3 regions of the Rhizobium sp. G187 genome follow, and region 3 is predicted to be linked to each of the others. Evidence: predicted binding sites of a transcription regulator. Region 3 holds the regulator's gene; each other region holds the start of a gene.
The links. The regulator LexA, encoded in region 3, represses DNA repair genes until DNA is damaged. The targets are predictions, from matches to a motif close to TGTTCNNNNTGTGTTCNG.
Positions count from the first base shown of each region.

Region 1: a site for LexA is predicted at 3,378-3,395, ahead of ACSV9I_RS13290 (helicase-related protein). Genes of this name have one in related genera too.
Region 2: a site for LexA is predicted at 8,092-8,109, ahead of dnaE (DNA polymerase III subunit alpha). Genes of this name have one in related genera too.

Region 1 covers NZ_JBPUGM010000004.1:140,192-150,474, reverse strand. The annotation lists gene ACSV9I_RS13315 (acetyl-CoA C-acetyltransferase) at 1-673, shown strand, start outside; gene ACSV9I_RS13310 (beta-ketoacyl-ACP reductase) at 825-1,550, shown strand; gene ACSV9I_RS13305 (glycine zipper domain-containing protein) at 1,830-2,084, opposite strand; gene ACSV9I_RS13300 (DUF3309 family protein) at 2,110-2,262, opposite strand; gene ACSV9I_RS13295 (alpha/beta fold hydrolase) at 2,195-3,277, opposite strand; gene ACSV9I_RS13290 (helicase-related protein) at 3,610-6,648, shown strand; gene ACSV9I_RS13285 (RNA-binding S4 domain-containing protein) at 6,651-7,061, shown strand; gene fdxA (ferredoxin FdxA) at 7,257-7,595, shown strand; gene ACSV9I_RS13275 (CarD family transcriptional regulator) at 7,981-8,556, shown strand; gene ACSV9I_RS13270 (Bax inhibitor-1/YccA family protein) at 8,743-9,471, opposite strand; gene ACSV9I_RS13265 (ABC transporter permease) at 9,622-10,283, opposite strand, start outside.
Region 2 covers NZ_JBPUGM010000009.1:99,495-109,777, reverse strand. The annotation lists gene ACSV9I_RS20700 (DNA polymerase IV) at 1-434, shown strand, start outside; gene ACSV9I_RS20695 (YoaK family protein) at 562-1,242, shown strand; gene ACSV9I_RS20690 (L,D-transpeptidase family protein) at 1,391-2,635, shown strand; gene ACSV9I_RS20685 (sulfatase-like hydrolase/transferase) at 2,632-4,233, opposite strand; gene dnaE (DNA polymerase III subunit alpha) at 4,358-7,858, opposite strand; gene ACSV9I_RS20675 (ABC transporter ATP-binding protein) at 8,188-8,877, opposite strand; gene ACSV9I_RS20670 (lipoprotein-releasing ABC transporter permease subunit) at 8,892-10,199, opposite strand; gene proS (proline--tRNA ligase) at 10,222-10,283, opposite strand, start outside.
Region 3 covers NZ_JBPUGM010000001.1:736,851-747,133, forward strand. The annotation lists gene purL (phosphoribosylformylglycinamidine synthase subunit PurL) at 1-260, shown strand, start outside; gene ACSV9I_RS03480 (BolA/IbaG family iron-sulfur metabolism protein) at 377-610, shown strand; gene ACSV9I_RS03485 (hypothetical protein) at 634-879, shown strand; gene grxD (Grx4 family monothiol glutaredoxin) at 986-1,318, shown strand; gene ACSV9I_RS03495 (multidrug effflux MFS transporter) at 1,407-2,654, shown strand; gene eno (phosphopyruvate hydratase) at 2,829-4,103, opposite strand; gene kdsA (3-deoxy-8-phosphooctulonate synthase) at 4,318-5,166, opposite strand; gene ACSV9I_RS03510 (VOC family protein) at 5,163-6,056, opposite strand; gene ACSV9I_RS03515 (DUF1003 domain-containing protein) at 6,070-6,621, opposite strand; gene lexA (transcriptional repressor LexA) at 6,800-7,513, shown strand; gene ACSV9I_RS03525 (ComEC/Rec2 family competence protein) at 7,543-9,906, opposite strand.

The DNA of each region.
Region 1 (10,283 bases), on a different contig from region 3:
ACTGAGCCGCGATGAGCAGGATGCCTTCGCCGTTGCCTCGCAGAACAAGGCCGAGGCAGCCCAGGTCGCGGGACGGTTCAAGGACGAGATCGTGTCGGTCACAGTGCCCGGTCGCAAAGGCGACGTGATCGTCGATCAAGACGAATACATTCGCATGGGCGCCACGCTCGAAAGCATGCAGAAGCTGAAGCCTGCCTTCGACAAGGAAGGCTCGGTAACCGCTGGTAACGCATCGGGCATCAATGATGGCGCCGCAGCTGCTCTTCTCATGACGGAAGCCGAAGCCTCGCGGCGCGGGATTGTCCCGCTCGCTCGCATCGCCTCGTGGGCAACGGCTGGCGTTGATCCGAAAATCATGGGCACCGGGCCGATCCCGGCCTCGCGCAAGGCGCTTGAAAAGGCCGGCTGGAAGATCGGCGACCTGGATCTCGTCGAAGCTAACGAAGCGTTTGCTGCCCAGGCCTGCGCAGTGAACAAGGATCTTGGTTGGGACACCTCGATCGTCAACGTCAATGGTGGCGCGATCGCGATCGGCCATCCGGTTGGGGCTTCGGGTGCCCGTATTCTCAACACGCTGCTGTTTGAGATGAAGCGCCGCGGCGCCAAGAAGGGACTTGCGACGCTCTGCATCGGTGGCGGCATGGGTGTCGCCATGTGCCTCGAGGCTTTCTGATACCGGGCCGGCGATGAAGCCAGCTTACCCTCAAACAATCATTTGCCCTCCTGGCGAATAGCCAGGAAGGGCGAGGCATGCCGGAGCGACGGGAAGCGGCTCGGCGTGACCCAGATGGGACAGTTTAAACAAACAAAAGGGGAGGACGGGCATGAGCAGAGTGGCTTTGGTAACCGGAGGAACGCGCGGCATTGGTGCCGCGATTTCGGTGGCGCTGAAGGCGGCGGGCTACAAGGTGGCCGCCAATTTCGCCGGGAATGAAGAAAAGGCGAAGGCCTTCGAGAGCGAAACCGGAATTCCGGTCTTCAAATGGGACGTGTCTAACTATCAGTCCTGCGTAGACGGGATTGCTGCTGTCGAGGCGGCTCTTGGCCCGGTCGAAGTGCTCGTCAACAATGCGGGGATCACCCGTGATGCGATGTTCCACAAGATGACGCCTGAGCAATGGGGGGAGGTGGTCAACACCAATCTCACAGGCCTGTTCAACATGACACATCCAATCTGGGGCGGCATGCGGGACCGGAACTTCGGGCGCGTCATCAATATCTCCTCGATCAACGGCCAGAAGGGTCAGATGGGGCAGGCGAACTATTCCGCTGCGAAAGCCGGCGATCTCGGTTTCACAAAGGCGCTGGCGCAGGAGGGGGCGGCCAAGGGAATCACCGTCAATGCCATCTGCCCAGGTTATATTGGAACTGAAATGGTCCGTGCGATCCCCGAGAAGGTACTGGCCGAGCGGATTATTCCGCAGATCCCCGTCGGTCGGCTTGGAGAGCCTGAAGAGATTGCGCGTTGCGTCGTTTTCCTTGCCTCCGACGATGCGGGCTTCATCACTGGTTCAACGATCTCCGCCAATGGTGGGCAGTTCTTCGTTTGATCTGGACAGATCGAAAACCGATAGGCACATCGGTTTTCGATCGTCAGGCTCAAGCGTTAACACGAGTAGATATCAGTCCTGCCGCAGGCGTTAATTTCCACAGTGATCTGTGGTTAGCCGATTCCAAAATCACAATATCTAGCGGTGAACGAAACCGGAATATCCCTATGTCTGCGATTCGGGCCGGCTTCGTTCCGGCTTTGATCGAAGTGTTAATGCACGCATGAAAAAGGCTGCCGATCCATGAGATCGGCAGCCTTTTTTGAGTGTGTTATACGCTTAGCGGCAGCGTGCTTCGTAGGTGCGGCCGTAACGATCGCGATAGACGCAGTAGCCACGGCGTTCCTGCGAGTTGCCGATCAGAGCGCCAGCGACACCACCCACTGCTGCGCCAACGGCTGCGCCGCGGACATTGCCGGTGGCCACGCCACCAATGATGGCGCCACCTGCGGCACCGACGGATGCACCGCGTTCCGTGGCAGTGCAGGCTGCGAGAGGGGCAATCAGGGCTACTGCCAGAAAGATCTTTTTCATGGTCCTAAACCTTATGAGAGTGACGTTAGATTCGACCCATCAACATCAGGATGATGAGGATGAGCAGTACGAGCCCCAGGCCCCCTGACGGACCGTAGCCCCAGCTGCGGCTATGACCCCAGCTCGGAAGTGCCCCGATCAGCAACAGAATCAAAATTACGATGAGAATTGTAGACATTTATGGCCCTCTCCTTCGACTTGGTGAAACTCACCTCGTGTGCTGGATGAACGCGAGCCCTGTTTTTTTGTTCCATCGCGTCAAACGGTTGCTTGGCAAGCGCTGACAAACCCAGCCGCGCCCATACCGATGCCGTGCTGAGATGTGTTTCATGTATCGCTGGCTTGGATCTGATCTCCAGGGATCGCACGAATGTCTCAATGATACGCTCCGTCTTGCGCTGGTGCTCGACCATCGGCAGGTGACCGCAATTGCCGAGGATGACTGTTTGCGTCTGCGGCAGCAGCTTTGAGACGCGCAACTGATGTGCGGGCGGGACGATAGCGTCATTGGCGCCTACTATGTTCAAGACCGGTGCCGAAATCGTCGTCAGTCCGTGCAGCAGCGTCGTGGATGACATGAAACGGATGCAAGCCGCGATGTCTTCCGGCCGGGCTTGCAGCAGATCTTTGCGGACACCTTCCATCGCGGCAACCGCCCGCTCATCCTGCCATGGGCATGCACGATCGAAAACGCATTCCAGTGAACCCCAGCGGAATTGCTCCTGGGTCGAAATCCAGCGCAGGAAAAACTGTCGAAACAGGAACGGGCCGATTTTTGGAATGCGGAGAAGCTTTGCCGGCAGGCGTTCCTGCCCCTCAAAGCGTCCGCATGCAAACGCGCCCATCAGGATGACGGCGTGGACGAGGTCGGGATGATGCATGGCGATCAGCAAGGAAACGAAACCGCCCGTCGAATGGCCGATCAGGGTGACCGAACGGCCATCAAAATCCCGCCTGATCGCCTCCGCGTAAGCGTCGGCAACGGCCTTCGCGTCGAAGTGAATACCCGGCGCTGGAAGTTGCCATGGATGATGACCCGGTAGGGGGTAAGCGGCGGCACGTCCTTGTCGGGCAACCTCTGGCGCGTAGGTTGCCCAAAAGGATGGCGCCATGACCATCCCATGAATGAACACGAAGTCCTTCCCGCCGGCTTGGGCGGAGATCCATTCGGGTTGGGGAGGCGACAGTTTCATGAGGCAATCCTTTCCGCCCGGAACGTCCGGTAGGAAGGCGAGGTTCCATCGCGCGCAATCTGTCGTTTATTCTCGTACTCTGTCTCGGAAGCTGGAACTCGGGAACAAAGCACGAATCCGGTCGAGTCATCGATTCGTCTCCGTTTCGTTCGCCCGCTGTTCCTTGCCGGTGATGTCGCATTGTGTGTGCAGGCGCTCGATGTTTTTGGTCGAAGGCGGCCAAAATAACCTTGCCTTTGCCGAACTTCATGGCCATGTGTCTCGACACTGGTGCCGGATCCTCGACGAGGTGGATGGCCCGACGAGCGGAGCGTTCATTGAACAGCCATCCCATGATCTTAAGTGGTCGCAGCGTTACTGCAGTGCTGGGGCCGACGAATACGGGCAAGACACACTTCGCCATCGATCGCATGGTTGCGCATGGTTCGGGCATGATCGGTCTGCCCCTTAGGTTGCTCGCGCGCGAAGTTTACACGCGGGTGGTCGAGCGCGTTGGTGTCAAGAATGTCGCCCTGATTACGGGCGAGGAGAAGATCACCCCTCCTAATGCGCGCTTTTCGGTCTGCACGGTAGAGGCCTTGCCACGCGAGACCAAAGTAGCCTTTGTCGCGATCGACGAGATCCAGCTTGCCGGCGATCTCGAGCGTGGTCACATCTTTACCGACCGGCTCCTGCATCTGCGCGGACGCGAGGAGACATTGCTGCTGGGTTCGGCGACCATGAAGCCGATCCTGCTTCAGCTCCTGCCCGGCATAACCGTCGTCGAACGGCCGCGCCTGTCGCAACTCTTTTATGCCGGACAGAAGAAGATCACCCGCCTGCCGCAGCGGACGGCAATCGTCGCCTTCTCTGCCGACGAGGTCTATGCGATCGCGGAACTCATCCGGCGCCAACGGGGTGGTGCTGCAGTTGTGCTTGGGGCGCTCAGCCCGCGCACCCGCAATGCGCAGGTTGGTCTCTACCAGGAGGGCGATGTGGACTACCTGGTTGCGACGGATGCAATCGGTATGGGCCTTAATCTCGATGTCGATCACGTTGCCTTTGCTCAGGATCGAAAATTTGACGGTTATCAGTTCCGCAATCTCAATCCCGGCGAACTTGGACAGATCGCGGGTCGCGCCGGTCGGCATGTCAAGGATGGTACCTTTGGGGTGACCGGTCGTGTTGATCCCCTGGATGATGAACTCGTGGAGCGGCTCGAAACGCATCAGTTCGATCCGGTCAAGGTCTTGCAATGGCGCACGGAGCGGTTCGATTTCTCCTCCGTCGCGGCCCTGCAGCGGAGCCTGGATGCGACGCCGCGTGTCGAGGGGCTAACGCGGGCGCTGCCGGCGACGGACCAGCAGTCGCTCGAATATCTATCGCGCTATCCGGAGGTGTCCGATATCACCGACCGGCCGGAGCGCGTCGAAAAATTGTGGGAGGCCTGTGCCTTGCCCGACTATCGGCGTATTACACCGGCACAGCATGCTGATCTGATTCAGAGCCTCTACTTCGATCTTGTTCGACGAGGGACGGTGAATGAGGATTTCCTGGCCGAGCAGGTTCGCAGAGCGGATCGCACGGATGGAGAGATTGACACGTTGTCGGCGCGTATTGCGCAGATAAGAACTTGGACATACGTGTCGAATCGGCCCGGTTGGCTTGCCGATCCGACACACTGGCAAGAAAAGACGCGGGAAATCGAGGACCGATTATCCGATGCGTTACATGAACGGTTGACGAAACGCTTTGTTGACCGCAGGACATCTGTGCTCATGAAGCGCTTGAGAGAGAATGCGATGTTGGAAGCTGAAATCAGTGTGAACGGTGACGTCTTCGTAGAAGGCCATGCCATGGGGCAACTCTCCGGGTTCCGGTTCACGCCGATCTCCGGTGGCGAGGGGCCGGACGCGAAGGCCGTGCAGACTGCTGCACACAAGGCGCTGGCGCTGGAGTTCGAAGCGCGGGCTGCCCGTCTGCATGCTTCCGGCAACGGTGATTTTGCCATTGGTTCTGACGGTGTCGTCCGTTGGCTCGGCGATCCCATCGCGCGTCTGATCGGGACCGATCATGTTCTTCATCCGCGGGTCCTCCTGCTTGCTGACGAGCAGCTTACCGGTAATGCCCGTGATCACGTGGCTGCCCGTGTCGAGCGCTTTGTCAATCATCACATCTCGACCGTCCTGAAGCCGCTCGACGATCTGTCCCGCGCGGAGGATCTTCAGGGTCTTGCCAAGGGTCTCGCTTTCCAGCTCGTCGAGAACCTTGGTGTGCTTTTCCGCCGCGACGTTGCTGACGATGTGAAGTCGCTTGACCAGGACGGTCGCGCCTCGATGCGTCGCTATGGCGTTCGCTTCGGTGCCTATCACATCTTCATGCCGGCACTGCTGAAGCCGGCGCCAGCCGAGATGATCACGCTGCTCTGGGCTTTGAAAAATGACGGCTTGGACAAGCCGGGCTACGGCGATCTCATTCCGGTTCTGGCGGCAGGGCGGACCTCCGTTGTCACCGATGCAAACTTTGAGCGCACATTCTACAAGCTGGCTGGCTTCCGCTTCCTCGGCAAGCGGGCCGTGCGTATCGACATTCTCGAGCGCCTGGCTGATCTGATCCGGCCTTTGTTGCAGTGGAAACCGGGTTCTGGCTCGCGCCCGGACGGCGCCTATGACGGCCGCCGCTTCACCGCGACGACGGCAATGTTGTCCATTCTCGGTGCGACGCCAGATGATATGGAAGAGATCCTGAAGGGTCTCGGTTATCGTGCAGACAGCGTTTCTCCTGAAGAAGCAGCTGCCCACCTGTCGGCCCAGGGTGGCGTTGCTGCCGCTGCTGTTCAGGCAGAACCTGCGGAAGCTGCTGGCGATGATAGCGCCGATGATGCCGATCCGTCGAGCGACGAGCCTCAGGCCGAAGCGTCGGCCGCGCCGGTTGAAGCTACGGCTGAGGCCGCAATGGATGCCGGGTCAGTTGCTTCCGGGGCTGCGGAAACCGCGGAACCGAAGCCTGTGCTGCTGTGGCGCCCCGGCGGTCGCGGCGATACCCAGCGCAGCGGTGGACGCCCGACGGGCGATCGCCGGCCGCAGGGTCAGGGCCGTCGCAACGAAGGCGGGGAAGCGCGCGTTGAAGGACAGCGTGACGAGCGCCGTCGTGATGGTGGACGCAATGAGAAGCCGGAAGGTGGCCGTGGCAAATTCGCCGGCAAGGGCGATCGCCAGGACCGCGGCAATGGCGGTGATCGCAAGGATCGTGGACCCCGTCCGGATCGTGATAGCGGTCGGCCACAGGGTGGCCAGCGCTTTGAAGCCAAGCCGCCGCGCAAGGAGAAGCCGATCGATCCGGATTCGCCTTTCGCCAAGCTCGCCGCTCTGAAGGATCAATTGAAGAAGTAGCCATGGACGACGATCAGCCAAAATCCGGTTCGCGCCAGCGCATCGACAAATGGCTGTTCTTCGCCCGTGTGGCAAAATCACGCAGCCTCGCGCAAGAGCGCGTGGCGTCGGGGCATGTGCGCGTCAACGGCAAGCCGGTGCGTCAGCCCAGTCATCAGCTCAAGGCGGGTGATAGACTGGATATCTCAATGCCTGAGCGCGAGCTCATCCTGGTCGTGAAGCTGCCGGGAGAACGGCGCGGGCCCTATGAGGAGGCCCGACTGCTCTACGAAGACCTGACACCGCCACCGGTGAGAAAGGAATTCTCGCCCTTCGAGCAGGGTATACGTCCGGCGGGTGCTGGTCGACCGACCAAAAAGGAGCGCCGGGCGCTCGAAGAGCTGCGCGCTCCCTTCGACGGCGATGTCGATTAGAAATTTTGCCCACCTGCCGGAAAAATGAGAATTGTTATCCTTGCCTTGGCCAGAATAACGCAGTAGCTCACATCGCTATCCAACAAGAACGGTTCAAACCTATTCGATCGTTTCTGTTGCGCGGTCCACAGGTGCCCCTCGGGTGTGTCGATGGCCCCGCGTCGGTTGTTTGAGAACGTCATTCTGGAGTGCCGCATGACCTATATCGTCACTGACAATTGCATTCGCTGCAAATATACCGACTGCGTCGAGGTATGCCCCGTCGATTGCTTTTATGAGGGCGAAAACTTCCTCGTCATCCATCCGGACGAATGCATTGACTGCGGCGTCTGCGAACCTGAATGTCCCGCAGAGGCGATCAAGCCCGACACAGAACCGGGTCTCGACAAGTGGCTCAAGATCAATGCGGACTACGCGAAGATCTGGCCGAATATCACGGTCAAGAAGGACCCGATGCCAGAAGCCAAGGAAATGGACGGCGTCGACGGCAAGTTCGAACAGTATTTCTCGGAAAATCCGGGCTCGGGCGATTAAGGTTCATCGCAGTCCGGGTTCCCCTATCAAGCGATTCGTGCTCATTTTTCCGTCACACGGCCTCCTTCTGGTGCCATCTGTGCCCGCTTTGTGACGCGATGCAGTAAAATATTGATTTCCGCATCTTTTTGTGTTAGGGTCCAGAAACTGTTCCACTTTGCGGCATAGTTGTGCCCAGAACCATCACGAAAGCAACTTCACCTTTGCCTCGAATTACGTGAGATCGGGCGACACTTCGTGTCGCTTTATCATCGCGGCAAGCGTGATGTTCAGCTGTGTCGCACTGGAGCAGGATGTGTCGACGTATTCGAGACATCTCATCCGGGCCTGACCGACCCGGCGGCCGGCACCCACGCCGGAGCAAAACAGGGAGTGTTTGATTAGAATGACGACCCAGCAGCAGAAGAAGAATTCCTCGGCACGCCACGGCTTCAAGACCGGCGAGTCGATCGTATACCCCGCTCATGGCGTGGGTACCATCACCGCCATCGATGAGCAAGAAGTCGCCGGCATGAAGCTTGAGCTTTTTGTGATCGATTTCGAAAAAGACAAGATGCGTCTTAAGGTTCCGGTCGCAAAGGCTGTGAGCATCGGTATGCGCAAGCTGTCCGAAACCGATTTCGTAGACCGCGCCCTGAAGGTCGTGCAGGGTAAGGCGCGCGTCAAGCGCACCATGTGGTCGCGTCGCGCCCAGGAATATGATCAGAAGATCAATTCCGGCGATCTGATCTCGATCGCCGAGGTTGTTCGTGATCTCTACCGTGCGGAAAACCAGCCGGAACAGTCTTACTCTGAGCGCCAGCTTTACGAAGCAGCGCTTGATCGCATGGCTCGTGAAATCGCCGCTGTGAACAAGATGTCTGAAACCGAAGCTGTTCGCCTCGTCGAGGTAAATCTCGCCAAGGGTCCGAAGCGCGGCAAGACCATTGACGAAGACGACTCCCAGGAAGAAGCTGCATAAGCTTGATCCAATACAGGTCATCCAAAAAACCTCCGGTGAAAGCCGGAGGTTTTTTTGTGCCTGATTGCCGGTGATGCGGGCCCGAAGTGCTGATCCGATAGAGTTTACGGACTTCCCCCCTTGAGAGGGAAGGGCAAAAAAGAACCCCGCCGGAGCGGGGTTCGATATGCCTCAAAGCGTGTCCGGTTAGTCCCGGTTTCCGAGGAAGCGCAGGAGGAACAGGAAGAGGTTGATGAAATCGAGATAGAGACGCAGCGCGCCCATGATGGCCTTGCGGCCAGCAGTCTCAGCTCCATCGGCCTCGTAGTAGGCTTCCTTGATCGACTGCGTATCCCAGGCGGTGAGGCCAGCAAAGATCAGAACGCCGGCCGCCGAAATCGCGAAATCCAGTGCGGACGACGCGAGGAACAGATTGACGAGCGATGCAATGATCAAGCCAAACAGGCCCATCACCATGAACGAGCCCATTGCGGACAGGCTACGCTTGGTCGTGTAACCATAGAGAGACAGCGCTCCAAAGGAGGCTGCCGTCACGAAGAAGGTCTGCACGATGCTGGCGCCCGTGTAGACGAGGAAGATGGACGACAGGGACAGTCCCATCAGGGCTGCGTAGATCCAGAACGTGGTCTGGGCGGCCGCGACGCTCATCTTTTCGATGCGGAAGCTCAGGAAAAAGACCATGGCAAGCGGCGCCAGCATGACCACCCAGCGCAGCGGCGATCCATAAATCGCCTGAGCGAAGGCAGGGCTCGATACGGCCATCTGGAATGTAGCGAAAGCCGCGACGCCAGTGATGGCGAGGCCGAGTGCCATCAGGTTGTACACCTTGAGCATATAGGCGCGCAGACCTTCGTCGATCATCGTGGCCGACTGGGCGTTCCCCGTCCGGCTTTGATAGTTGCGAAGTTCAGACATGATTTCCTCTTTCAAAGCTTCGATGTTGTACGGCGGAGCAAAACTCCTGCGCCGCTGCGAAGCCCAGCATGCGTATCTCCAATATGAGATGTCCCCCGCCTGTCGGCAAGGCCCTTCACCTTAAAACGGCGTAATGCTTGTCGGGCGCGTTCAGAGCTCCCTGAGAACCGGGGCCGCCTTCTGTCCCAGAATGCGCCATGTGCCTGCGAGACCAATGCCGATCGTCACGACGAGCGCAATCACGATCGTCGAGACTGCAACGTCTGGCAAGAATGCGGATGGGAGTTTCATGATCCGGGTCAGGACAAACCAGGCAATGCCACCGCCGGATGCCAGCGCGAAGACGGCTGTGGCAGTGCCAAGTAGCATGTATTCGTAGGTGAAGGCACGGATCAGCATGGCCCGGGTAGCCCCGAGGGTCTTGAGAATGACGGCGTCATGGGTGCGGGCTCTGTTTCCGGCCGCCAGTGCACCGGAGAGGACCAGTACGGAGGCGATCAGGGCTATAGCAGCAGCCGCACGGATCGCGGTGGCAAGCTGGCCGACCAACTTATCGACGACCTCGATCGCATCCTTCACCCGGACTGTTGTGATCGTCGGGAACTGCTGGGTGACTGAGCGCAGGATCGTGGCTTCATCGCCGGCCGTCGCTTCGCCGTCGATCAACGTAGCGAGCCAGGCATGGGGTGCGCCTGCAAACGTGTTCGGCGAGAAGATCATGACGAAATTCATCGACAGACTTTCCCACTGCACCTTGCGGAAGTTTGCGAGCCTTGCCGTGATGTTGCGACCGAGCACGTTGACGGTGATGG
Region 2 (10,283 bases), on a different contig from region 3:
CAGCCGAGACAACATTCTTCGACGATATCAATAGGATGGAAGATCTGGTTCCGCATTTGCGTGAACTGTCGGAAAAAGTTGCCTGGCGCTTGAAGCGGCATGGGATTGCCGGGCAAACTGTTGTCTTGAAATTGAAGACCAAGGACTTCAAGAGCCGCACACGCAACCGCCGACTGGACGATCCGACTCAGCTTGCCGATCGCATCTTTCGCACGGGGCTCGCGCTGCTCGAGAAGGAAGCCGATGGCACCCGTTTCCGGCTCATCGGCATTGGTGTCAGTGACCTTCAGGATCCCTCTACTGCAGATCCAGGTGATCTCGTCGATCCGCAGGCGGCAAGGCGGGCGGCGGCTGAAGCTGCCATGGATCGATTGCGCGAGAAATTCGGCAAGGGTACAGTGCAGACCGGCTATACCTTTCCCAAGCGATCCTAGGCCTCAGTCCTTGCGAAGCACACCTTCCTCTCCTCCCGCCGTCAGCGTCGGCGGAGCGCCACAAAAACGGCGTTGGCGGCTCGTCCGCATTGCCTCGGCCTATCGACGCAACCGACAGAACGATCTTTTGCTTGGCTCGATCCTCGCCTTTGTGGCCGGCGCCATGAATGCCGGCGGGTTTCTCGCATTCGGCCAATACACCTCGCACATGACGGGGATAGTCTCTGCTCTTGCAGACAATCTGGCGCTCGGATTATTTGCCCTCGCCGGCTCGGGCCTTGTGCTCCTCGTCTTTTTCCTCTTCGGCGCGGCTTGCTCGGCGATCCTGATCAACTGGGCGCGTCGACATGCCCGCCGGCAGCAATATGCCTATCCTCTTGCGCTGGAATCCGGACTGCTGATCGCCTTTGCAGGGCTGGGGATCGTCATGCCCCCTGTTCTGGTCGCATCGGCAACCGCCATGCTGGTCAGCTTCACCATGGGCCTGCAGAATGCGACGATCACGAAGATTTCCGGTGCCAGAATCCGCACCACGCACCTCACCGGCATGATCACGGATATCGGTATCGAAGTTGGAAAGCTCGTCTATGACTGGGTTGCCCGCCTGCGCCACCGCCCACCAATCCCAAGTGACCCGGGCAAGCTTAAAGTTCTGCTCCCGATCGTGACCTTATTTTTTGTCGGCGGTTTCACGGGAGCCCTCGGCTTCAACGCACTTGGCCATGTGTTTTCTCTGCCGATTGCGGCACTGTTGCTGCTCGTGGCATCGCCACAACTGCGGACAGGGCACCGATACAGATCAAGCTAGGCCCAGACGGCTGCGAACCGCAAAGCTACCGCCGGCTTTTATCCGTGTATAAATGCTCGTGGTCCGGCTCACAGCCAGCTTCTGAAAGTTTTCTTAAGCATCACACCCTAGCATCGGGCTTTCCCGATTTCGGTTCCAGTGGTGGTTCATGATCAAGCGTTTTCTGATGACCTTCAGCCTTGCTGCAAGCACGGCCCTGGTCTGCCCCGCTTTGGCGTTCGCGGACGGACCGCTCCAGATCTTCGTGTCGAAAGCAACACAGACGCTCACGCTCTATGAAGGTGACGACCTTGTTGCAACCAGCAAAGTGTCCACCGGCAAGACCGGTCACCGGACCCCCTCGGGTGTGTTTTCGATCCTGGAAAAGCGCAAATATCACAAGTCGAACATCTATTCGGATGCGCCCATGCCTTTCATGCAAAGGCTGACATGGAGCGGGATTGCCCTGCATGAAGGGCGTATTCCTGACTATCCGGCGTCGCATGGCTGCGTAAGGCTGCCTCGCGACTTCGCACGCTCGCTCTATGGCATGACACGGCGCGGTGTCCATGTGATCATCACCGAGGCTCCGATCGAGCCACGCAAGATCGTTCACGCAGCCCTGTTTGCACCAAGCCTGCCAGCCCCTTCGCCCGCGCTTCTGTCTGATGCCAGGCCGGAACCCGCGTCGGGACTGCGCGGGAGCCAACCGGTCGAAGTGGCAATGACGGCCTCCAATACACGGTCGGCGCCGGGTATTCTTCGCGAGGCAGAGGAACCAGCGGCATTGCGCATTCTGATCACCCGCCGCACCGTGACAGACCAGGTGCGCGACGTGCAGGAAATGCTGACTGAACTCGGCTTTGACACCGGTACGGCAGACGGCGTGCTCGGATCAAAGACCATCGCCGCCATCAAAGGCTACAGGGCTGCGCACGAGATTGGCGACAATGGCGGCATCCTCTCCGAAGAGTTCCTGGAATCGCTCTATCACATCGCCGGGCGACCGCAGCCTGCAGCCGGCAAGCTCCTGGTTCGGAGCGCGTTTGAGCCACTGTTCGAGGCGGATGTCGGAATCAGGGACCCGCATCTCGGCTTGGGAACCCACTTCCTCGTGCTCACCTCCAGTGACCGAGAGCGTCACACGGCTGAATGGCGCGGCGCAACCCTTACCGACAACCTGACGAACAGCGCGATGGCGCGCCTCGGTATCACACAACCAGCCGACAATGGCGCCCTTTCCACGGCCGAAGCTGCCCTCGCCCGCATCGAGATCCCGAACGACCTGCGCAGCCGCGTCGAGACACTGCTCGGCGCGGGTTCTTCGCTGACGATTTCCGACAATGGTACGAGCATCGAGACAGGCAAGGGCACTGATTTCATTACGCTGACGCGGGATGAAATGGGAGGCTAGCTGTCTCCGCCCAACGGAGCATCCAGGCCCCACAAGCGATCACGCAAACGTCCTGCATCCTGGATGGCACGGTTGACACCCGCCACACCGAAAAGACCCACCAGCGTCGGATCGTCCGTCTGTAGAGCATGCCCCAGTCCGGCGCGGCCTTGGGGAGGCGCAATTCCAAGATCCTGCAGGATGGTTGGGAAGATATCGAGCGTTGACGCAGGCTTTGTCTGGACGCCCTGCCTGTCCACTCCAAGAACAAGCAAAAGGTTTCGACGCGGCTGCTCGTTCAACTTGCCATAAACCTCGTTTCGCATGGCAAGGTGATCGCTCTGGATCACAACAACGGTGTTTTCAAGAAGGCCATCCGCTCCCAACCGCTTCACGAAGCGCTCAACCAACAGATTGGTACAGGCGAACCCTTCCAGCGTGTGGTTCGGCTGGCTCGTAACAAATGGCTCAGCATCGCAAGCTGGAGATATGAAACCTACAGGACTATGACCGCCCAGTGTCGTCAGCATCACACTGAAAGGGCCTTGTTCACGCTGCAAATCCCGAATTTCATCATAGGCCACGTCGAACATGTCCTCGTCGTGGAGGCCCCACGCATTGGACCGTCCGGGAAAGCGCTGATGCAATTCGTCAAAGCCAAGGAGGCGCTGATATCCATGATTGGCTGCAAAACCCCTGGTGCCTGCAAAATTGAGGGATGCCCCCTTCAGGAAAACATTCTGATACCCACGTTTCGCAAGCACATCACCCAGACACCGCGCATTGGGCAAGAGATTGTCCACCAGGTCGAAAGAATTTTCCCTGATCACGCCCAGCGCAAACAATGGTACTCCGCATGTTGCGGCAACATGGCCAGCCAGCGTCCATCCAGTCTGCTCGACTTGCTCAATATTGGTGGCCATCCACGCTTCCTGTGAAAGCCGCTTGAGCGGATCTGCAACATTGCCGAAACGGCTGGTATCGAAAAAGGTGCTTTCCGCGCTTTCGAGAAAGATGTGAATCAGATTCTTCGGCCGCACCGAGGTCTGGATTGGCGGATCGGCGACCACATAGTGTGATCCCAGATCAACCGGAGGCGGCTCGCTAAGTGCGAGCGCATGCTGCGCGCCCCACCACAAAAGCGGATTTGCACCGATCAGCACGATCGGCAAGCAGAAGTTGATAAGCCGCAGCGCAGCGGACATTCGCGCGAGAATACACCATCCCACTGCCATGAAGGCAAACGGTAGAGCCGCGAGGATTGCGTCGTGGAGAGTTGTTTTCACGACGTTGTTTGATGCCACATCATAGCGAAAATGAAAAAGTATCGCGTTTAGGTCGATATCACCAAACAGCGAATAAAGAACGAACCAAAGGGCAAAGAGAACGATCGACAGAACAGACCAGAACAGGTTCACCCTGCAGATCGTCATGGGGAAAAACTTGATGAGGCCATAAAGGAAGAGTGATGCTGCACTGAAGGCCAACAAATGGTCAGCGATCGTCAAATTGTACAGGTTTCCGAGGGACGAGGCCAAGCCAAGCGAGAAAATGGCGGCCCATAAAAAACCGCGGAGCGGACGGTAATTGTCCAGTCTTTTGAAATCGGCAGTACGCATAAAACACCCCCATAGATATTTGACTATCTATAGAGCACAACCGTTTCGAACTGCTGAACGATAATTGTTCACACTGAGGCATTGCGGCACAGGCATGAGCCGCAACACCATTACCCAACATGCCTTAGACCAACTCGACGTCCAGCACCCCCGGCGTGGAGCGCATGGCAGCGGCGATTTCCGGCGAGATACGGAAACGTTCGGTCAGTTCCACCTCGATTTCCCGCCGGCCATCGTCCTTGATGACGATGAAGGAGACCAGGCCGTCACCGCGGGTGTTGAGATGAGCGGCGACCGAACGCAGGGGGCCGGAATCACGGACATAAACCCGCAAGGCCTTCTGCATGCGGATCGACTGCTCCTCCAATGACTGCGCCGTCTGGATGCGCAGTCCGATACCTTCGGGCCGCTCTTCCGCCTGCACCGTGATCACCAGCGATTTGCCCGGTTCGAGAAGATCGCGATACTGATTCAAGCCCTCAGAAAAGAGCACGGCCTCGTACTGACCGGAGGCATCGGACAGCGTGACGATACCCATCTTGTTGCCGGTTCTTGTCTTGCGCTCCTGACGCGAAATCACGGTCCCTGCCAGCCGCCCGGCCGTCGCGCCCTGTTTTACCGCGCCGGAAAAATCCGCAAAGTTCTGGACGCGCAGCTTGTCGAGCAGCGAGCGATAGGAATCAAGCGGATGGGCGGACAGATAGAAGCCCAGAACCTGAAATTCCCGCATCAGCTTTTCAGAGGGCAACCAAGGCGTGAAAGGCGCGAAGGCGATCTTTTCCGGCCCGCTTGCACCGCCAGCGCCAAACATGTCGGATTGGCCGCTCACGGCATTTTCCTGCGCACGCTGGGCGTAACCCATGATGCGGTCAAGGCTGCCGATGAGTTCGGCACGGTCGTGGCCGAAGCAATCGAAGCCGCCAGCGGCAATCAGGCTTTCGATGACACGGCGGTTGACCTGTTTCGGATCGATCCGCAGGCAAAAATCCTCAAGACTCTCGAAAGGCGTATCGCCGCGCACCGCCACGATATGCTCGACCGCGGCCTCCCCGACACCCTTGATGGCGGCGAGCGCGTAAAAGATTTTGTTCGGACCGGTCTGAAAATGGCGGAACGAGGTCTGCACCGACGGCGGCACGACCTCAATTCCGAGGCGACCGGCATCCTGGCGGAAATCAACCAGTTTTTCGGTATTCGACATATCGAGCGTCATAGACGCCGCCAGGAATTCGACCGGATAATGTGCCTTCATATAGGCGGTCTGATAGGACACGATGGCGTAAGCTGCGGCGTGCGACTTGTTGAAGCCATAGTTGGCGAACTTGGCCAGCAGTTCGAAGATGTTGCTCGCCTGTGGCTTGGATACGCCGTTCTTCATCGCGCCGTCGACGAAACGGGCGCTCTGCTGATCCATCTCCGCCTTGATCTTCTTACCCATGGCGCGGCGTAGAAGGTCGGCCTCGCCGAGCGAATAGCCCGACAGGACCTGGGCAATCTGCATAACCTGTTCCTGGTAGACGATAACGCCCTGGGTCTCCTTCAAGAGATAATCGATAGAAGGATGGACTGTCTCGATCTCCTCCTCGCCATGCTTGCGGGCATTATAGGTCGGGATGTTTTCCATCGGACCCGGGCGATAGAGCGCCACGAGCGCGATAATGTCCTCGATGCAGTCTGGCCGCATGCCGATCAGCGCCTTGCGCATGCCGGCACTTTCCACCTGGAACACACCAACCGTTTCGCCACGCGACAGCATTTCATACGTGGGCTGGTCGTCGAGCGGAATGGCCGCCAGATCGACCTTGTGGCCGCGCTGTTCGACGACGAAATCGACTGCGGTCTTCAGGACCGTCAATGTCTTCAGGCCGAGAAAGTCGAACTTGACCAGGCCAGCCTGCTCGACCCATTTCATGTTGAACTGGGTGACCGGCATGTCGGAACGTGGATCGCGATACATCGGCACGAGTTTTGACAGGGGCCGATCACCGATGACGATACCGGCGGCATGGGTCGAGGCGTGGCGATAGAGACCTTCGATCTTCTGGGCGATATCGAGCAATCGGCCGACGACCGGCTCCTTGTCGATTTCCTCCTGGAATTTCGGCTCTTCTTCGATGGCCTTGGAAAGCGGTGTCGGATTGGCCGGATTGTTGGGCACCAGCTTGCAGATCCGGTCAACCTGACCATAGGGCATTTCAAGAACACGACCGACATCGCGCAAAGCCGCACGGGCCTGCAGCGAACCGAAGGTGATGATCTGCGCGACCTGCTCGCGGCCGTATTTCTGCTGAACGTAACGAATGACCTCTTCGCGCCGATCCTGGCAGAAGTCGATATCGAAGTCGGGCATGGAAACGCGATCGGGATTGAGGAAGCGTTCGAACAGCAAGGAGAACCGAAGTGGATCGACATCGGTGATCGTCAGCGCATAAGCGACCAGAGAACCCGCACCTGAGCCACGGCCGGGACCGACCGGAATATCATGCTGCTTGGCCCATTTGATAAAGTCAGCAACGATAAGGAAGTAGCCTGGGAACTTCATTCGCTCGATGACGGACAGTTCGAAATCAAGCCGTTCGCGATAGTCCTTTTCGACATAGCCCTTCGCCATGCCGAGTGTGGACAGACGCATGTCGAGACCTTCCACCGCCTGCCGCCGCAATTCGAGCGCCTCCTCGCGCTCTGCTTCCTGCGGATCGTCACTGCCACCCGTAAAGCGCGGCAGGATCGGCTTGCGCGTGTCCAGAATGAAGGAACAACGCCGCGCAATTTCAACGGTGTTGTCGAGTGCCTCCGGCAGATCGGCAAAAACGGCCTGCATCTCGGCCCGGCTCTTGAGATAGTGATCCGGGGTCAGGCGAAAACGATCGTCATTCGAGACGATGGCGTTGTGTGCAACGGCCATCAGCGCGTCATGTGCATCGTAGTCACCACGCGAGGGGAAGAAGGCCTCGTTCGTGGCGACCAGCGGCAGATCGTGATCATAGGCAAGTTGCACGATATTTCGCTCATGGGCGCGATCGTAATTGCCATGCCGCTGTAGCTCGACATAAAGCCGGTCACCGAACAGTGCCTTCAGGGCCACGAGCCTTGCTTCCGCCGCCGCTCGATTGCCATCGCGCAAGAGGCGATCGACAGGCCCGCCACCGGCACCCGTCAATGCAATCAGTCCCTCTGTCCCCGTCTCCTCAAGCCAGGACCGCTTGACGTGAACTGGTTGGCCGGCATCCCCGCCCAAATAGGCGCGCGACACGAGATCCACCATTCTCTCATAGCCTGCGGCATCGGCAGCGAGCATCACGATCGCGGGAAAGTCGGGCATATGACCGTTGCCGCCCCGCTTCTCACCATGTCCATCCTCCATGTCGACCGACACCTGGCAGCCAATGATCGGCTGTATGCCGTCACCGAGAGCCTTCTGGGAGAATTCCAAAGCGACAAAGAGATTGTTGGTATCGGTAATTGCGATCGCCGGATGGCCGTCAGCGACGGCCTTGCCGAGGATCTTCTTCAGAGGCAGTGCCCCTTCCAGCAGGGAATAGGCAGAATGCACGCGAAGATGGACAAAGCCTGGACCTTCTCCGCTTCCTGCGGATGCATCGTTGTCGACAATCGCCTCGCCCATGCTCTCGGCCCTCGCATCTTCTGAATCGCACCAGTGTCAGTGCTTGAGATACCGAAGTCCAGACACGGCGTCGACGCGAAAGCGTCTCTCTACAGGTCTTTCATGGAAGTCAAAATCACAGTGCCATCATCAAAACAGCCATGCTGGCAACAAACACGGTCATGGAGGCAAATGCAGCAACGTCACGAAGCAATTCGGTCATGTCTGGCTCCCGTCTGTTTATGTTTTTATTTTGTTCCCTTATTGTTCTATTGTCAACCTAAAAAAGCGCGTGGACACGCGGGAACAAAATCCCACGTGCCATAATGAAGGCAGCGATGTGTCGAAGTTCAGATCGAGATTTCGACGACTTTTCCGTCGATGAGGGTGACGCAGCGATCCATGCGCTGCGCGATCTCGTGGTTGTGCGTTGCTATCATGGCTGAGAGACCAGATTGCCGAACAAGCGCTTCCAGCGCCGAAAAGACATAACTTGCCGTTTCCGGGTCGAGGTTGCCGGTCGGCTCATCAGCAAAGAGGACAAGCGGCGCATTGGCAACCGCGCGGGCAATCGCGACACGCTGCTGCTCACCGCCAGACAGCTCGGCCGGGCGATGGTCCGCCCTGTGGCCTACCCGCATGTAATCAAGCAATTGCTGCGCCCGCTCCGCCGCATCGGCCTTGGGCAGACCAGCAATCAGTTGCGGCATCATGACGTTTTCCAGTGCCGAGAATTCCGGCAGCAGATGATGAAACTGATAGACGAAACCGATCGAATTGCGGCGGATGGCCGTGCGCGCCTCGTCGCCGAGATCCTGGCAAGAGACACCGCCGATTACGACTTCGCCAGCGTCTGGATGTTCGAGCAATCCGGCAACATGCAGCAGCGTCGACTTGCCCGTGCCCGAAGGCGCAACGAGTGCCACGGTTTCGCCGGTGCGCAGGGTAAAGTCGGCACTCTTCAGGATCGAAAGAACCGTCTCGCCCTGGCCATAATGGCGGTCGATGCCGGTCAGCGATAGTACGATGTCATTGGCCATCGGAATCGGCATCCTCATTCGTAACGCAGGGCCTGGACCGGATCGAGCTTTGACGCGCGCCAGGCCGGGAAGATCGTCGCCAGGAAGGACAGGCCGAGCGCCATGATGACGACGGATACGGTCTCGCTCGCATTCATGTCGGCCGGCAACTGACTGAGAAAATACAGCTCCGGATCAAAGAGAACAGTGCCCGAGACCCAGGAAAAGAACTGGCGGATCGACTCAATGTTGAGACAGACGAGCACACCGAGCAGAACGCCGGCAAAAGTGCCTGCCGTTCCGATCGCAGCACCCGTCATGAAGAAGATGCGCATGATAGCGCTGGAACTCGCGCCCATGGTGCGCAGGATGGCGATGTCGCTCGACTTGTCCTTCACCAGCATGATCAGGCCGGAAATAATGTTGAGGGCAGCAACAAGCACGATCAGCGTCAGGATCATGAACATCACGTTCCGCTCAACCTGCAGGGCGGAGAAGAAGGTCTGATTGCGCTGGCGCCAGTCCGTGATGAAGATCTGCCGTCCCGCCGCCTGCTCGATCAGCGGGCGCAGCGTATCGACGGCATCCGGATCCTGGATGAAGAGCTCGATCGACTGAACGATGCCCTCAACGTTGAAATAGAGCTGCGCCTCTTCGAGCGGCATATAGATGATCGAGGCATCGTATTCCGACATGCCGATCTCGAAAATGCCCGAGACCGGATAGGACTTGACTCGCGGATTGACGCCAAGCGGTGTCACGTCGCCCTCTGGCGAAACAAGTGTGATCGTATCGCCGGCAGACAGGCCCAGTTGGGCCGCCATGCGCGAACCGACCAGAACTCCCTGCCCCGCAGCAAATCCAACCATGTCGCCCTGGCGAATATTGCTCGATACGGTGGCAAGCTTCGTCAGGTCGTCCGGGCGAATGCCCCGCACAAGCGCACCGGTACCCGCGCCCTCGCGACCCGAAGCCAGCGTCTGGCCTTCGACCAGAGGCAGCGCCATCGTTACTCCTGGCACTGCACTCATACGCTCCGCAAGGCCCGCATAATCGCTGAGCGGCTGATCGATCGCCTGAACGATCATGTGGCCGTTGATCCCGAGAATGCGGGAGACGAGCTCGGTGCGAAAACCGTTCATCACCGCCATGACGATGATCAGGGTCGCAACGCCCAACATGATCCCAATGAAGGAAAAGCCGGCGATCACCGAGATGAAGGCCTCCTTGCGGCGGGCACGCAGGTAGCGCCACGCCACCATGCGTTCGAAGCCGGAAAAGGCTCGTGCAGTGCCGGCTTTCCCAGACCCTGCCGTCTCGTTGCCAGCGGCTTGGCTCGCCATTGTCACTCCTTGCTACTCGCTATCAGGCGGTCAGCTTATTGATCGCAGCTTCGATCGTCAGCGTCTCGCGGGCACCTGTCTTCC
Region 3 (10,283 bases):
ATGTGAACGCGCTCACCGACGCCAATCCGATTGCCGTCTTCTACGGAGAAGATCAGGGCCGCTATGTGCTGACAGTCAAGGAGGCCGATGTGGACCAGGTGCAGGTCCGCGCCGAAGCCGCTGGCGTCTTCTGCCCGTGGATCGGTCGCACTGGCGGTTCGAACGTCGTGCTCGGCGATGCCAAGCCGGTTGGCGTCGAGGAACTGAAGCAGGCGCATGAAGCCTGGTTCCCGGCACTCATGGACGGCGAACTCGCCTGATCGGAAAACCCCACCTCCCTGTGGAGCATGGGGCAGCCTGATGCTGCCCCATTGAAAGACCCCGGCGAATGGAAGATAGTCGCCTTTATTGCTGATTTGCATGAGGGACCCATTACATGCCGATGAAACCAGGCGACATCGAAGACATGATCAAGGCCGGCATCCCCGGCGCAAAGGTGGTCATCCGCGACCTTGCCGGTGACGGAGATCATTACGCCGCAGAAGTCGTCGCCGAGGCCTTCCGTGGCAAGAGCCGGGTCCAGCAGCACCAGATGGTCTATGATGCCTTGAAAGGCAATATGGGCGGCGTATTGCACGCGCTTGCGCTGCAGACCAGCATTCCCGAATAAGTGCGTCGCGGAGAAGAGCGGGCATGGCTGACCTGATCAAGGAAGTTGTCGAGAACGTTATTCAGGGCGTGTTGAACGAGATCCTGAAGAAGAGCGGCACCTCCCGGACGACGCGCCGCCGCAAGCGCAAGGCCGCGTCGGCGACAGCGACCCGAGCGAAACCCGCGCGCAAGACCACCAAACGGACAGGCAAGGCGGCAAAGCCTGCGCGCAAACAGGTTAGCCGTCGACGCTCCGCTCAGAAACGCAGCGTGCAGCGCAGTCGCTGAACCAATAGCCTCACCCGATCGGGGTACTGGCAAAATCCGTTTTGCCTTGCTATTTGTCACCAAGATCAAAGCTGCGGCCTTGAACCGCATGTGAAAGGAACAATGCATGAGCGCGCACGAATTCATCGCCAACGAAGTCAAGACCAATGACGTGGTCCTGTTCATGAAGGGAACGCCGCAGTTCCCTCAGTGTGGCTTCTCCGGACAAGTGGTGCAGATTCTTGATTACCTTGGCGTCGACTACAAGGGCATCAACGTGCTCGCCGATATGGAAATCCGCGAGGGCATCAAGACATTTTCCAACTGGCCGACCATTCCGCAGCTCTACATCAAGGGCGAGTTCGTCGGCGGTTGCGACATCGTGCGGGAAATGTTCCAGGCCGGTGAGCTGAAGACACATTTCGAAGACCAGGGCATCGCCGTTCGCGGCGCCGCCTGACATACAAGGCCAAAGGGCCATCAACACAACACGCGGAACAAGGCGTTGCTCACTGCAACGCCTTGTTCTCGTTATTAGGTATTTCATCATGTCAGATTTGTTACAGGCGTCACGCAAGACGCTGGGCGCCATGGGGCGCGCCGAATTCATTGCGATGATGGCTTTTCTCATGGCGCTCAACGCCCTCGCCATCGACATCATGCTGCCGGGCCTCCAGGAAATCGGTGCCGCCCTCAATGTCGAGAACGAAAACCACCGGCAATATGTCGTCTCGGCCTATCTGATCGGTTTCGGTGTTGCGCAGCTTTTCTATGGCCCCATTTCGGATCGTTTCGGCCGGCGCAAGCCGATGATGTTCGGCCTGGCAATCTATGTATTGTCATCGATTGCGGTGCTATTTGTACCCTCGTTCGGATCGCTGCTTCTGCTGCGTTTTATCCAGGGTATCGGCTCTGCGGCAACGCGCGTGATCACCATATCGATCGTGCGCGACGTGTTCGGCGGTCGCCAGATGGCCGAAGTTATGTCGCTGATCATGATGGTCTTCATGGTGATCCCAGTCGTGGCGCCGGGTACCGGCCAGGTGATCATGCTTTTTGGCGACTGGCACTGGATTTTCGTGTTCATGGCAATCATCGCCGTGATCGTCGGGGTCTGGATGTATGTCCGACTGCCGGAAACACTGGCCAAGGAAGATATCCGCCCCTTCACGCCACGGGTGATTTTCGACGGCTTTCGCATTGTGCTGACCAATCGCGTTGCGCTCTGCTACACCATCGCCAGCACATTTATCTTCGGCGCGCTGTTCGGCTTCATCAACTCCGCGCAGCAGATCTATGTCGGCATCTACGGCCTTGGCGTCTGGTTCCCCGTCGCTTTTGCCGCCGTTGCGCTTTTCATGGCGCTGTCGTCCTTCGTGAACGCCAAGCTTGTCGGGCGTTTCGGCATGCGCAAACTCTCGCATGCTTCATTGCTCGGCTTCATCGCGATCACTTTCCTCTGGCTTGTCGTGCAAGTGCTTGGACCGCAGCCTATGCCGTTTTTCCTGTTCATCACCTTCTTCTCTTTGGCGATGTTCCAGTTCGGCTGGATCGGATCGAACTTCAATTCGCTCGCTATGGAGCCGCTCGGGCATGTTGCCGGCACTGCCTCCTCCGTCCTCGGCTTCATGGGAACGGTTGGCGGCTCCCTGATCGGCGCCGGCATCGGTCAGGCCTATAACGGGACGGCCCTGCCGATGGTCGCAGGTTATTTCATCGTATCGATTATCGGCCTCGGTTTCGTTTTGCTTGGAGAAAAGGGACGGCTGTTCCACGCGCAAAACAAGCCGCTCTGACTTAGACGAACACGGAGTTGTGGAACAGCTCCATGTCTTTGTTTTCACGCAATGCCGGACGCAAAACCGCTTCGCACTTTTCGCTGGAATTGCGTTAGATACCCAGACGACAGACAGAAAAAGGCCCGCGCTGCAGATGCAACGCGGGCCTTTTGATTTGGACGACCCTTGAGATCAGCCGCGCAGGATGGAAGAGCCTGCGTAACGGGCCTGCGGGCCCAGCTCTTCCTCAATGCGGATCAGCTGGTTGTACTTGGCGGTGCGATCAGAACGCGCGAGCGAACCGGTCTTGATCTGACCGCAGTTCGTAGCGACCGCGAGATCGGCGATGGTGGAATCTTCGGTCTCGCCCGAACGGTGCGACATGACGGCCGTGTAGGCGGCACGGTTGGCGGTCGAGACGGCGTCCAACGTTTCCGACAGCGAACCGATCTGGTTGACCTTCACCAGGATGGAGTTGGCAACGCCCATCTTGATGCCGTCGCGCAGACGCGAGGAATTGGTGACGAAGAGATCGTCGCCGACGAGCTGAACCGTCTTGCCGATCTTGTCGGTCAGCGCCTTCCAGCCGTCCCAGTCGTCTTCTGCCATGCCGTCTTCGATCGAGAAGATCGGGTACTTGGCAGCGAGCTCGGCCAGATAGTCGGCCATGGCTTCCGGCTCAAGCGTGCGGCCTTCGCCTTCGAGCACATACTTGCCGTCCTTGAAGAATTCGGTCGACGCGCAGTCCAGCGCGATATGCATGTCTTCGCCCGGACGATAGCCAGCCTTTTCGATCGACTTCATGATGAAATCGAGGGCGGCAGGCGCCGAAGCGAGACCAGGGGCAAAGCCGCCTTCGTCACCGACATTGGTGTTGTGGCCATCCGCTGCAAGCTGCTTCTTCAGCGTGTGGAAGACTTCGGAGCCCATACGAACCGCATCGCGGATGCTGTCGGCACCGACAGGAACGATCATGAACTCCTGGAAGTCGATCGGGTTGTCTGCATGCGCGCCGCCATTGATGATGTTCATCATCGGCACCGGCAGAACATGGGCGTTTGGACCGCCCACGTAACGATAGAGCGGAAGGCCAGAGGCCTGAGCGGCAGCCTTGGCCACAGCAAGCGAAACACCGAGGATGGCGTTGGCGCCGAGGCGCGACTTGTTCGGCGTGCCGTCGAGCTGAATCATCAGGTTGTCGACGAGGATCTGGTTCTCGGCGTCATGACCACCAAGCGCATCATAGATCTCGCCATTGACGGCTTCGACAGCCTTCTCGACGCCCTTGCCGAGGTAACGCGACCCACCGTCACGCAGTTCGACGGCTTCGTGCGCACCCGTCGACGCGCCCGACGGCACAGCGGCACGGCCCATGCTGCCGTCTTCGAGATGGACGTCGACTTCGACGGTCGGATTGCCGCGGCTGTCGAGGATCTCGCGGCCGATGATGTCGGTAATGGCGGTCATGTTCGCTCCCTGTGGACGGAAAATTGACAAGGCTCGGAGGCCGGTCACAGGGCCTTGGAGCCACCAGACCCGCCTTTGAGTCCCCCCTGTCTTATCCGATGATCGGGAAAATACAATGACAGATCGAGTGAAGAAAGATCGATATTCAATCGATTGAAAAGGAGGGAGCTAGCGCTTCTCGGGCTTGAACCGTTTGAAGCGCCGAAAATACCTCTCAGACAGCCTTGGCGATATCGTCGAAGGCGATCAGTTTTTCCAAGAGGCGCCGCATGTCGGTGATCTTGACCATGTTCGGGCCGTCCGACGGTGCATTGTCGGGATCCTGGTGGGTCTCGATGAACAGACCACCAACGCCAACAGCCACCGCCGCACGGGCAAGCGTCTCGACAAACTCGCGCTGGCCGCCAGAAGAACCACCCTGCCCGCCGGGCTGCTGCACTGAATGGGTCGCATCAAAGACGACGGGTGCACCCATGGCCGCCATAATCGGCAAAGAGCGCATATCGGAGACGAGCGTGTTATAGCCGAAGGAGGCGCCGCGTTCGCAGAGAAGGACATTCGGGTTGCCGCTGGCATTCAGCTTGTTCAGCACGTTTTTCATGTCCCAGGGCGCCAGAAACTGACCCTTCTTGACATTGATGGCACGTCCTGTTTTGGCGGCCGCAACAAGAAGATCGGTCTGGCGGCACAGAAAGGCCGGGATCTGCAAAACGTCCACAGTCGGTGCAACGGCCGCACACTGTTCCTCGGTATGGATGTCGGTGAGGACCGGAACGCCAAATTCCTTCTTGATGTCGGCAAAGACTTCCATTGCTGTTTCGAGGCCGATACCACGCTCGGCCGAAAGCGACGTACGGTTTGCCTTATCGAAGGACGACTTGTAGACGAGACCGAGGCCGAGCTCGCGGCAGAGCTCAACCAGCTGGCCGGCGATCATGAAGGCATGATCACGGCTTTCCATCTGGCAGGGTCCGGCGATCAGCGCAAAACGGCCCGTTTGCGAGAAAACGGCCTTACCCGCGCCTTCACCAACGGTCACTTCAGAATTGGTAGCCTTACTCATTTGATCTCCTCGAAGGCAAAGGCGACGCCCTGGCCCTTTTCCGGCGCGACAACAATGCGCGCGCCCTTTCTCTGATAGGTGACGCCATTAGCAGCGAGACAGGCTTCTGTCACGCCGAGATCCCGGCTCGTCATGACAACGGCCGCGCCGATCAAGCCCCTGCCCGCCGTTACCACCGTCTGGCCGTAGTGGGCGACAAAACCTTCGGGCGTCAGCACCTCGACCACCGCATTGCCACTCTGGATCGACAGACCGAAGGAATGGGCCGTGACGTCGCGCTGCGCCAAAACCGTTTCGAACAGATACTGGAAGTCGCTCGGATTATCTTCAACGAGAACCACACGCGCCAAGCCGATTGACGCATTCGGATGGACTGCTAGCAACCCGCGATCCACCGGCAAGACATTCACCCGCTGACAGGCAAAGGCGAAGAAGTCCGGCGCGCGCAGATCGGCGGCGAAGGCGAGACGAAACGTGCCATCCGCAGTTCGCCCGTCGGGAAACCGAAAGGTCCGCGAGAACTGAAGCACCTCACCCGCACTCATGCCCTCTTCGACGAAACGCTTGTGATCCGTTTCGGCACCATCAGACTTGACGACAACGGCCGACAAACCCTCATCACGACGGAACCGAAAGGCAAGATGACGGGCAACGAACACATTGCCGCCTTTTGCCGCGACCTCGCAATCCTCGCGGCTACCGACCGCCAAGGGCTCAAGATAGGTATCGTCGGTGAAGAAGACACAGGCGTTTTCGGTGCCAAAGGGATGGCGCGCATCGCTCGCCACGGTAAAACCGAGCGCGGACAGCCGAGCCCTTGCCTGATCAAGAGATCCAACCGGCAGCACCAGATGGTCGATGGCGCGTGATGCTTGACTATCTTCAATCATGTCCAGCTCCTGCTCAGGATTGCGGAGTGTTGGTGGTCGGATTCGAAAGTGCACTGATGACGTGATGCAATTCGGCGAGCTCGCGCCGTGCCTCGCGCAACTCCGTCAGAACCTGCTCATCGATTTTGTGATGGAGCGCCAGCACCTCGATTTCAGCCTTTAGGTTGATCTCATAATCCTTGGCAGCCATGAAACGATCGCGCTCGGCCTGCCGGTTCTGGCTCATCATAATGATTGGCGCCTGAATGGCAGCCAGCATGGACAAGATGAGATTGAGAAAAATGAAGGGATAAGGATCGAGTGCATTGCTGGCCAGCAGAACGGTGTTGGTAACGGTCCAGCCTGTCAGAAACAGGAAAAAGCCGATGATGAAGGCCCAGGAGCCGCCGATCCGGGCGATCGAGTCGGCCAGTCTCTGACCGGTTGTCGCATCCGCCTGGAATTCCTGACTTGCATCTGTCGATACGACACGACGTTCGAGGGCGCGCGCGAGAACGCGCTTCTCCGAAGATGTAAGATCCGACTCACGCTTGCCGAGCAATGTCCGCTCGATCTCCTTTAGCATCGCCAACCCTTTTCCTCTCGCCGGCGGCATTCAATACACCAATCTCGGTGCAAAAACCCACCTTCCCCCGCCTATCGCATTTTCTGCTGTGATCTTCACGGAAATTTATCCACTTGCGGAACACAAATGGAACATATAGGGTCCGTTCTGGATTTGTTTCATTGATGAGGCATCGGATATGCTGACGCGAAAGCAACAGGAACTGCTTCTTTTCATCCATGAGCGGATGAAAGAATCGGGCGTTCCGCCCTCCTTCGACGAAATGAAGGATGCGCTGGATCTCGCCTCGAAATCAGGCATTCACCGACTGATCACGGCACTTGAAGAACGCGGCTTTATCCGCAGGCTGCCGAATAGGGCGCGAGCCCTCGAAGTTATAAAGTTGCCCGAGGCCTATACGCAGAGCCTGCAGCCACGCCGTGGCTTTTCGCCAAGCGTCATTGAGGGCAGTCTCGGCAAGCCGCCTGCCCCTTCGGTCGTCAAGGCACCGAGTGAAGAGCGCAGCCCATCGGTTACTGTACCAGTCATGGGGCGGATTGCAGCGGGCGTTCCGATTTCAGCCATTCAGAACAACACCCATGACATCTCAGTGCCCCATGAAATGATCGGCTCGGGCGAGCACTACGCTCTCGAGGTCAAAGGCGACTCGATGATCGATGCCGGCATTCTCGACGGTGATACGGTCATCATTCGAAATGCGTCCAATGCAAATCCCGGCGACATTGTCGTCGCCCTGGTTGATGACGAAGAAGCAACATTGAAGCGCTTCCGCCGTCGGGGTGCCTCTATTGCGCTTGAAGCCGCGAACCCAGCCTATGAAACCCGAATCTTCGGCCCAGACAGGGTGAAGATTCAGGGCAAGCTGGTTGGGCTGATCCGCCGCTATCACTGAGGACAGCCTCTTATGGTCGGCTTCGGTGCTCATCGTATGCCGGCCATGGTCGCACTATCATGCTTGTCTGCGCTCTCACCTGTACGCCAGTCGTAGAGGCGATGTGCAGTCCAGGGGCGCGGCAGGCCGTCGAAGGCCGCGCGCACTTGGATCGAACTTTTCTTTCCGCGTCCCGGTGCGATTTCTATTTCTAGCGCGCCACTCATGCGCAGGGTGCTCTCCGTGAAGAGGATAGTGCCGGACCGGCATTGGGACATACGACTTCGCGAGGCTAGGATAACGATGTCGGCGGTGTCGCACGCTGCGCCGAGGAGATCCGGCCGATCGAGGGTCATGAGTGTCCGGGTGCTAAACTTTGCCACGCAGGCGCCTTTCAGGCAGGTGAATGCCTTCGGCGTCGCCTTGCGCACCAGTTCCGTAAAGATCTTCGCTGCCTCTCTTTGATCGGTATCGCTCAATTCTTGCCGTGGCGGACCTTGTCGTGAAGAATCTTTGACGTCCCCGCTTTGCACGGTATCCGGGCTCCAAGCCGCTCGCTCAGGCAACGGCGGAACGTCTGCCTCGATCGGGACGGCCACTGTGTCAACGTCGAGAACCGGGCGCCATTGATCGAAGAGGAAAGCTGGCGGCTTCTTTTTATTGGTGGCGAGGATGCCGCGGTCCGTATCGACAAAGAAGGCGACGAGGCGGCCGTCTTCGCTGACAAAAAGATTGGAAGGCTTTTCAAGGGGCGCCAACCACGCCAGAGCCGCCGTCACGATGAACAGGCATGCGCCGACGAGGCGGAGCCGCGTGCGCAGCAAGGTCAAGAGCAGCAGGCCAAGAACGGTTCCGGCAATAAACCAGGCCGGCTGGCGCGGGAAGACATAACCATCGCCCCAGGCAGCGACGGTGTGCGCCACGACCATAACAAGATCCAGCCCCGCCCCCATCACCCAAAGAAAAGGTGCATCGAGGCCAAATGGCATCAGCAGCATGGCGACGAAACCGGCCGGCATCACCACAACCGAAATCAGGGGCATGGCGGCAAGATTGGCCTCAAGTCCATGGGTCGAGAGACGATGAAAATGCGAAATTGAGAAAATGGCGGTGGCCATGCCACCGATCAGGGATGTCGCAAGTGTACCGCCCGCAAACTTTCCGGCAGCCGCCACGAATCGCGCCGGCAAAGATCTGCCCCTGGGCAGGAGCGGCGGCGGCTTTGCCGTCCATCCGGCGTAACCGGCGATCAGGGCTGCAGTCGCAGCAAAAGACATCTGGAAACTTGGCCCCATCACCGATGACGGCTGAACAACCAACATCCCGATGGCCGCCAGTGCGAAATTGCGTAGGCTGATCGCTGGTCGATCGAGGAGGACGGCTGTCAGCATGATGGCCGTCATCAGATAGGCTCTCAGGGCCGAGATCTGATAACCGGAGATCAACACATAGCCCGTCGTTGCGACAAGGGCGCCGCCAGCCGCCAGTTTCTTGATTGGAACCCGTTGGGCTATGACCGGCAAAAGGCTGAGGGTGGCGCGAAGCCCTACGAAGAAAATGCCCGCGGCGAGCGCCATGTTCAGTCCGGAAATCGCCGTGATATGGGCAAGTCCGGACACCCGTAGCGCCTCGGTCGCCTCGGGTGACATGGAACGGCGCTCGCCCGTGATGATGGAGGCAGCAAAAGCGCCGGTATCGCCCGGCAGGACATCACGGATTCGGCTGGAGATCCGATCACGGAAGGAAAAGAGCGCCTTGTCGAATCGTTGTAACCACCCGTTGCGAGCCTCGGGATCAAGACCCGCCGATGCTGGCGGTCCGAGAAAGAAGCCGACCGCACCAATGCCTGCGTAGTAGCTCTGGAAGGCAAAGTCATTCATGCCCGGCAAAGCAGGCCCCGAAGGCGGCGATAGCCGCACGCGTCCAGTGATGACAGCGCCGATGGCCACCGGCTCATGCCGGCTGCGGGCCAGCAGCGACACGCGCTCTGGCCGGCGGCGAATTGTCGGCTCGGCCGTTGCCGTCAGTCGGACGACATAGCGCCATTCAGCGCCGGATCCCGCCTCCCGCCGCTCGACGATACCTGTTGCAATCGTCACCACCGGTTGATCGAGGATCGTGGTGCCAGCACGATGGGTCTCCCAGCCTGCGAGCAGCATGCCGGCCGCCATCAGGGCAAGGGACAAGAACATGGCCCTATGCAGTTCCGATGCCCGCCGGACGATCGCTCCGCAAAGGCACACAGCCAGCAGCGCTGAAAGCATTACGGTTGACGGCGGCGCGGGTGCCAGGAACCAGATTACCGCCCCAAGGCCCAGCCAGACTGGAACGAAGAGAAAGAGATGGCCGTGGCGTGCCTCTTCCTGCAGAGCGGTTACGATGGCGACGTTCAGATGATTCAGGCGATGGCGCAGCGGAGGATACCACCGTACCGATCGTGCAAAAATTTCGACGGTGCGATCAATTGAGCGCTCTTTCGGTGCCGTCTTAAACGGCCCCGGCTCCGCCCCCGAAATCTCTTTCGTTCTGTTCGCCAAATCCACCATTCGGCGCGCCCCCGCCGGGTCGACAACTGCGCCCGCGCCCAGACCATAAGACATTCCGAAAAACAATCAAAGCGTGCGGAATTTGCAACGCAGAGCAACCTTTGAGGCGTTTACTTCCTCGAACCGATCGGTTCGATTGTTGCCGATTTCGCGATGCACAATTTGCCCTTTGGATAGGTTGGCATTAACTTCGGTATCATATAGCTACAACACACGCTTAACCGATGGCGGCTTTTTCAAGGCGC